Regions from separate parts of the Peribacillus sp. FSL P2-0133 genome, predicted to be linked through region 1. Evidence: predicted binding sites of a transcription regulator. Region 1 holds the regulator's gene; the other holds the start of a gene.
What was found. The regulator NrdR, encoded in region 1, represses ribonucleotide reductase genes. The targets are predictions, from matches to a motif close to AACACNATATATNGTGTT.

Region 1 (4,435 bases):
GCAGTTATAGAGAATGTTGACCCAACGCATACCATGCTTTTCTTTTGCATCTGCGGCAACTGCTCTTGGTTTTCCAACTTTCTCAATCACTTGTTTAACCAGAGGCTCTAAGATATGAATATCATGCGTATTTCCGGGTCGTCCCCAACATAAATCCATTGCGGTTTGATGCCGCATGAAACGAATAGGCAAACTTGTTTTGTTCGTTCATCCTTCAAATAGTAGCTACTCTCAGTATCAGTTGAACTGTCCTTAATCTCCTTGGTTTCTTCCTTAAATAGACTGTAGGTAAAAGGTGTTCTATCTTACTGTTAAAACAAAGTTGATTGGAACGGAAGGTACGAGGCTCCTGCGGGAAAAGCGCGTCCAAGGGAGACCCCAAAGGCGCCATGGCGCCGAGGAGGCTCCCGGAACGCCCGCGGAAAGCGAGTGCCCTACGTTCCAATCAACGGACAAATATAAAAAACCTAAAAAACAGTAGACAAACTCAATTATTATCGGGTTTGTCAACAGTCTGAGCCTGCTAAAATTTTTTAGCGGGCTATTTTTAATGCAGTGATCCATCAATTCCTGGCTGCTTTAAGGCGCTGAATAAACCCGGAAAACAGAATTCCCCCCACATTGGAACCTTCGCTATATCCCTATTACATATAAAGTTTATCTTTCCAAAATTTCAATTTGGAGTTGCAAAAAAAATTCAAACCATATATACTATGAATCGTGAACTTCTTCAAAAGCGGTTTGCATGATGGCTACTTAAAGGGTTAGGACCTCTTTGGACTAACTTTCCCCCGTGGTAGTTATCAGAACTTATTTTTAAATCATGGTAAGGGGGAAGCTTAATATGGAAACAGCTTACACTATGGAAACAATGGGTAGACATGTCATTTCTGAACTTTGGGGTTGTGACTTTGAAAAACTGAACAATATCGATTTAATTGAAAAGATTTTTGTTGATGCTGCTTTGAAATCAGGTGCAGAGGTACGGGAAGTTGCCTTTCACAAATTTGCTCCACAAGGAGTCAGCGGGGTTGTCATCATTTCTGAATCACACTTAACGATTCACAGTTTTCCAGAACACGGCTATGCGAGCATCGATGTCTATACATGCGGTAACTTGGATCCGAATATTGCGGCAGATTATATTGCAGAAGCTTTGAATGCGCAAACACGTGAAAACATAGAATTACCACGTGGATTAGGTCCTGTACAAATGAAAAAAGCTAATATAAGTGCCCTATAAAAAACACGTATACACAGAGATGCCATGGGTGCATCTCTTTTTTAATGCAATGAATCGGCAGCCTGCTCACTTTATAGCTAAGGATTGCCTTGTAGCACAAAGACCTTGATAAAGGTGCTCCAAGGGCAGAACGAATGTGCCTGCTGCTGGAAGTTACACTTTTTACTTGTACTGGCCGTTCCTTTTAATATAAGATTAAGATAGAGAAGTAAATCCTTGGGGAACATTTAGATAGGGGAGTCCTACATAAAATACGGAGCTGATAATGATGAAATGCCCATCATGTCAATATAACGGAACAAGAGTGCTCGATTCCAGGCCAGTCGATGAAAGTAAATCGATTCGACGACGCCGTGAATGTGAGGCATGTGGTTTTCGATTCACGACATTTGAAAAGGTGGAGGAAACACCGCTTATTGTAGTGAAAAAGGGCGGGACACGGGAAGAGTTCAGTCGTGATAAAATCCTGCGTGGCTTAATCAGGGCTTGCGAAAAACGCCCGGTTCCCTTGAAGGAACTAGAGCAAATTACCAGTTATGTAGAAAAAGAACTGCGCAACCAGGGCATATCGGAAGTGAAAAGCGACAATGTCGGCGAAATGGTAATGGACAAGCTGGCGGAAGTCGATGAGGTTGCCTATGTAAGGTTCGCATCCGTCTATCGGCAATTTAAAGATATCAATGTCTTTATCGATGAATTGAAAGATTTAATAAATAAGGAAAGAAAGTAGAGCTGAAGATTCACTTTGGCTCTTTTTTCACTACATCTTTTGAAAGGTTTGAATGGAGATGTCAATGCATTGGCAAGAATTGCTCCCAGCGGATTCATATTTGGTCTCATCTGCGGGGCTGCTTCATGATTATGATCGGAAAATACTTACCCGACTATATCAACCTCTTATTGGACCTATCTGCATTAGCCTATATATGACGTTATGGAGTGAGCTGGAGGAAAACAGGCTATGGTCGGAATCCTCCTCACATTATCAATTAATGAATACCATCGGCCTTAAGTTAGGTGATATTTACGAAGCACGCCTTTTACTTGAAGGAATTGGTCTGTTGAATGTATATAAGAAATCGAAAAATGAAACGAAGGAATTCATCTATGAGTTAAACCCGCCGCTTTCCCCGCAGCAGTTTTTCACGGATGGAATGCTGAATATTTACTTGTACAAAAAAATCGGCAAAGCGCAATTCAACCGGTTAAAAAGATTCTTTTGTGATGATCATATCTTAACCGATCAATATGAAGGTGTGACTAAATCTTTTGCGGAAGTATTCTCATCAGATCATTTGGACTCTTTATATGTAACGGATGAAGCGAAGAACGAATGGAAACCGATGCCTGAACAGCAATTCATCGATCGGACGGAGGGCGTCGAGCCATCGGGATTTGATGACTTATTTGATTTTGACCTTTTATTTGCCGGGATGAAATCCTCAATCGTACCGAAAAAGGCCTTTACTCCGAAAATAAAAAGTACGATTGCCAAACTTGCTTTTTTATATGGCATTGATCCGCTGGAAATGCAAAAACTAGTAATGGATGCCGTTTCATTGGATGATGAGATCGATGAGGAAGTGCTCAGAAAGGCGGCAAGGGACTGGTACCAGATCGAACGGCAGGCAGATATGCCTTCCCTAGTCAATCGGGTGCAGCCGATTCGTGAACGGACACAAAAAGAAGAACCGAAAACACAGGAACAAGAGTTAATCCGTCATTTGGAGACGATTTCCCCAAGGGAGCGACTGATGCAATTGTCTGGCGGTGCAGAGCCATCAAGCGGTGATTTAAAAGTGGTTGAGGGCGTGATGATCAATCAAAAGCTGAATCCGGGTGTCGTCAATGTCTTGATTGAATACGTCATGCTCAAAACGGATATGAAGTTCACGAAGGGCTATGTGGAAAAGCTGGCAGGCCATTGGGCACGGCTGAAGGTCTCTACGGTCGTCGAGGCGATGGAACTAGCTAAAAATGAACATAGGAAATATCAGGACTGGGCTCAAGGAAGCAGGAATGCTGCGAAGGGTAGCCGGAAAAAGGCGATACGGGAAGAAGTGGTTCCGGAGTGGCTTGAGAAAAAAGAAGAAGCACAGCTGGAGCAGAATGCAGATCAGCCTGAATTGAATGCCCAGAAACGCGAGCTACAGGAGAAATGGAAGCAGTGGAAAGCAGGAGGTGAAATGAACGATGGAAAAGATTAATAGATCCCTTAATAAATTGGCCAATACAAACCAATTTCAACAGCGTTATGAAAAGCTGAAACAGGAGATTTTTGAAGACGAACAAGTGCGGTTATTTTTGAATGCCAACAGTTCGACGGTCACGAAGGAAATGATTGATAAAAACTTGGGGAAGCTTTATGAGTTCACTTCACAAAGCAATAAATGTGATAAATGTCCAAGCTTGAATGGCTGCATCAATATGATGCAAGGGTATTATCCCAAATTGGTGGTTCAAGGGAAGGCCCTGAACCTGAATTATGAAATCTGCCCGCGGAAATTGGCAGAGGATGAAAAGCGGAAACGGGAAAAATTGATCCGCAGCCTGTATGTACCGAAGGATATTTTAAGGGCGACCATTGAGGACTTTACTCAAACGGATAATGAAAACAAACGCTTGGGTGTTTTAAGTAAGGCGATGTCGTTCATTATGGAATATGAGCCAGGTAAAATGCAAAAAGGCTTATATATATATGGGAAATTCGGTGTTGGGAAAACGTACTTATTAGGTGCGATTGCCAATGAACTTGCAGAAAGGCAAATTTCCTCCCTTATTGTCTATGTCCCTGACTACTTGCGGGAACTTAAGGGGTCGATAGGTGATAATACGGTCAATGAAAAAATTGAGATGGTGAAAACGGCGCCTGTCCTCATGCTGGATGATATTGGAGCGGAGTCCATGACGAGCTGGGGACGCGATGAGGTTTTTGGTCCGATTTTGCAATTTAGGATGCTGGAAAACCTGCCGACGTTTTTCACTTCGAATTTTGACCTGAATGGCCTGGAAAACCACCTAACCTTTTCACAGCGTGGTGAGAAGGAAGAAGTGAAGGCGGCCAGGATAATGGAAAGAATTCAATATTTAGCGGAGCCGGTCAAGCTGGATGGCTTGAATCGGAGAAGATGAAGGAAAGTGGTCTCTTAATGGAGGTCACTTTTTTCTTTTTACAAGGCCCATCCTACTTCT
Region 2 (4,435 bases), 350 kb from region 1:
TTCAAGACCTGTTGATACCCCAACCATCGTTCCTGTACTTCCTGTAGGAGCCACTGTCAATAAATGAGAGTTACGGATGCCATGTGCAGCAACACTTTCCCTGATATCTTCCGGCATTTTTTCCATAAATCCGGTTTGTGTGAAACGTGTTCTAAGCTCATTGGTTTCTTTGTCCGTTGCCCCAATCAGGAACGGGAAACTGCCTTTTTCTTTTGCGAGTTCCACGGAAGCCCTGTAAGCTGTAGTCGCAATCGTTTCAAACACCTTGTCAACCAGGATATTTCCTTCTTCAGAGCCATATTCCGTTTCACAGTAGATCAACAGGTCATGCAGACCCATTACACCAAGTCCAACCCGTCGCTCACCCAGTGCCTGTTTTTTGTTTTCATCCAAGAAATAAGGAGTTGCGTCAATGACATTGTCCTGCATACGCACACCGACTTCGACGGTTTGCTTAAGCTTCTCGAAATTGACCGTTTTGCTATCTTTATCAGCCATTTCAGCCAGATTGACTGCCGCAAGGTTACAAACCGAATATGGGGCCAATGGCTGTTCGCCACAAGGGTTCGTGGCTACGACCTGCTGACCGTATGCTTTGGCATTCGTCATTTCATTAGCATTATCGATAAAGAAAATACCTGGTTCAGCAGAATATGTGGCACAAATGTTTATTAAGTTCCAAAGCTCTTTAGCTCGGATTTTACGGTAAACACGGACTTTGTGACCCATTTTCTCCCATTCACGAACATCACCGACATTATGCCATTCTTCATTGTAAATGGCCATTTCCTCGGCATTATAGCTCTCTACATCAGGAAAACGCAATTCGTATTCCGCATCTTGTTCCGCTGCTTCCATAAATTCCTTAGTCAGGCAAATAGAGATATTGGCTCCAGTCAGAAAATCCGAATTATGGACACTATACGTTCCACCTGTACGGATCTTTTCTTCTGCATCCCTAATGATTTTCTCGCTAAATCCACCTTGGCCAGGAATCTCCTTATAATTGATGATCCCTTGATACATAGCCGTTTCCTGTTCCGTGTGCGGCGTGAATTTCAATTTATCAGTCGCATATTTCTTGATGGCTTCATCTTTAGTGTTTTCCACTAGGTAACGCAGAATCCTTGGATTTTGCATTTTGGAAATGATGAACTCCGCAATATCAGGATGCCAATCAGCAAGCATGATCATTTGCGCGCCGCGTCTGCTACCGCCCTGTTCAACAAGATGCGTCAGTTTCGCAATATCGTCAAGCCATGAAACTGAACCCGAGGATTTTCCATTCACCCCTTTTGCCAGAGTGTTTCTTGGACGCAGTGTCGATCCGTTCGTACCCACTCCGCCGCCGCGGCTCATGATTTCCATCACTTGTTTCCTATGTTCTGATATCCCTTCACGTGAATCCGGGACGAATGGCATTACATAGCAGTTGAAATAAGTAACGTCCGTATTGGAACCTGCACCGTACAATACTCGTCCTGCCGGGACAAAATTAAGGTTCTTTAATTCTTCATAGAATTTATTGAACCATTCCGTTCTTTTTTCTTCCGTGGTTTCCACTGATGCCAAGCCCGTTGCATTACGTTTCGCAATTTGTTCATAGTATATTTCAAGCGGCTTTTCAATTATATCCAACGGACGGTTTACAATTCCCGTCTCCACTTCTTCCGGATTATCCAATACGCCACGGAATTCTTCATCCACCAATACCTTGGCTTTTTTGGTTTCCCAATCAATTTCAACGATGTAACCGAGACCCCTTGCCGGGAATTTCGGATCTTCCTTAATCGTCAACACGACGAAATCGCCTGCCGAGAGTGTGATTTTTTCAGTATCCTTAAAAGAATAGCGGTCAAGCATGACTAGACGGGACACTCCCTTATGCGCCATTTTCATATCAGCAGTTACAGGGTGAACCTGGGGAAATAAAGAAATATCCTTATTCAACCTTTCTAGATCAACCTTTAAAGCTTCTTTTATTACAACCGACATAATTCCCTCTCCTTTATATGTTTCAAGATCCGTTCTTGCTGCCGCAAAAATCCTTATGTAGCCTTACATGTCCGTTTCGCTTAACAAGTACCCTAAATTTATCATAGCGAAACTCAAAAATCAACATATAGTGTCGTATTAAATATTTCAACTACTATATATTGTGTTTGTTTTGAATAACTTTTAATTTTGTCAAACGATAAATCAATTAATATAGTTAGTAAAAGGGAGGAAAATGTCGATTTACAATAATTTTTCATCAGATTTCAATTAATTTGGACCTTGCTTTTTCCCCCATCCCTTTTAGGGCTTATCCCTGCAAGGGATAGCTTATTTGGTCAAAAAAATCTGAAAAAACTTTTTTATTTAATCACTCTAATTATCCCACTTCGTCTATCTCATGAAATTCCATTCATCGCTTTCATATTTGCTTTCTGCAATGGCCTTCACTTCCAGCAATTGCTTTTCAGTTAGGACGTATGGCTCTAACTCGATCGAAAGTCCTTCCGCAAAACCTTTTTCAAAAGCTTCTTTCGCTTCAGGTATGGTAATCTTTCTTCCGGCAATGTCATTTATGGCCACAGCTTTATTTTTTAAATTTTTTTGCATTCTCTCTTTAACCCTGTCATTTGAGAATTTAAATACGCTAAAGAGCTTATCATCATCAAGTTCAAGCAAAATGGAACCGTGCTGAAGGATGACGCCTTTTTGCCTGGTTTGAGCGCTGCCAGCGACCTTCCTGCCCTCGACGACCAGTTCATACCAGCTTGGAGCATCAAAGCAGACGGAAGACCTGGGCGTTTTTAAAGCCGCTTTTTCCTGATCGGTTCTAGGCACGGCAAAATAAGCATCCAATCCCAGATTCCTGAACCCCATTAATATTCCTTCAGAAATGACACGATATGCTTCAGTAACGGTAGTTGGCATTCCCGGATAGGATTCTGGAACGATTACGCTATAAGTCAATTCATGCTCGTGCAGTACCGCTCGTCCTCCTGTCGGCCTGCGAACAAAACCAAGGCCCTGCCTTTTGACCTCTTCCAAATCAATTTCCGCTTCAGCCTTTTGAAAATAACCAATCGACAATGTCGCTGGATCCCAGCCGTAAAAGCGTATAATTGGCGGAATTTCAGCTTTGCTTTGCCAGTTTAACAGTGCTTCGTCCAACGCCATATTAAAAGCCGGTGAACAATACCCCGAATCTATAAAACCCCATTTTTCTTTAGTCATCCTTACCCCTCGTTTCAATAGACTGTTTTTCATTCCCCCACAAAAACTCACATGTAGTAGTTTAACAGACTTTAACACTCTAAAAAAGAAAGTGCTATCAAGTCGATGAAGAATTTGATGAAAATTCTTTTTGATTATTGGGTAAAGCAATTATATAATAAAGATTGTCTGTATTCGTTAAGGTAGAAGGGAGTTTTTATGTTTGGAAATATTATATACACTGCTCATCATCTTGGGAGTGGTTATTGCGTATTCACTTTTTAATTGGTACCGCCAGCGTAAAATCGTTAAAACATTAACACAGGACGAATTTATCGCTAACTACAGAAAAGTGCAGCTAATCGATGTGCGGGAACCGAATGATTTCGATAATGGTCATATCTTAGGCGCAAGAAACATCCCTATGACTCAAATGAAAACCCGCTTGGTCGAAATTAGACCGGACAAGCCTGTATATTTGTATGCTCAAAGCGAAATCATCAGCGGAAGAGCTGCAGCCATGCTATACAAAAAGGGCTACAGGGAACTTTTTCACCTAAAGGGCGGTTTCAAGATGTGGACCGGGAAAATCAAAGCAAAGAAATAAGACCCCATCACCGCATGGGCTCTTTTAAATTAAAAAGCATTCTTGTGCATCATGCGGGCTCTAGGAAAATGAAAGTTAACTGTTGAACTTTAATGAATTCTTACATAAACATGAAAAATCCCCGCCGGCAGGCAGGGATTTTTTTCGTGTAAGCTATCAGTCTATGCTTGATAACGCAGAACAGGTTTTCTTGCAGCAAGAGTTTCATCAAGCCGCTTTATAACGGTTGTATGCGGAGCTTCCTGAACGATTTCCGGGGTTTCTTCCGCTTCCTTGGCAATCTGGATCATCGCATCGATGAACGCATCCAGCGTTTCTTTTGACTCGGTTTCAGTCGGTTCTATCATCATTCCTTCTTCCACGTTCAACGGGAAGTAAATGGTTGGAGGATGATACCCGAAATCCAGCAATCTTTTGGCTATATCGAGAGTCCTTACCCCTAATTTCTTTTGACGGCGTCCGCTTAATACGAATTCATGCTTACAATGACGATTATATGGTAAGTCAAAAAATGGTTCTAACCTACGCATCATATAATTGGCATTGATGACCGCATTCTCCGTGACGGCTTTAAGGCCATCAGGACCCATTGACCGAATGTACGTATATGCCCTCACGTTTATC

Region 2: the regulator NrdR is predicted to act here: its motif matches at 2,146-2,163, upstream of MKY17_RS18615 (vitamin B12-dependent ribonucleotide reductase).

What each region holds. Positions count from the first base shown of each region.
Region 1 is NZ_CP150254.1:4,232,827-4,237,261, reverse strand. It holds partial or broken gene MKY17_RS20380 (IS5/IS1182 family transposase) at 46-278, opposite strand; gene speD (adenosylmethionine decarboxylase) at 863-1,243, shown strand; gene nrdR (transcriptional regulator NrdR) at 1,512-1,973, shown strand; gene MKY17_RS20365 (DnaD domain protein) at 2,038-3,450, shown strand; gene dnaI (primosomal protein DnaI) at 3,437-4,375, shown strand.
Region 2 is NZ_CP150254.1:3,880,787-3,885,221, forward strand. It holds gene MKY17_RS18615 (vitamin B12-dependent ribonucleotide reductase) at 1-1,995, opposite strand, end outside; gene MKY17_RS18620 (biotin/lipoate A/B protein ligase family protein) at 2,389-3,225, opposite strand; gene MKY17_RS18625 (rhodanese-like domain-containing protein) at 3,428-3,811, shown strand; gene gcvPB (aminomethyl-transferring glycine dehydrogenase subunit GcvPB) at 3,973-4,435, opposite strand, start outside.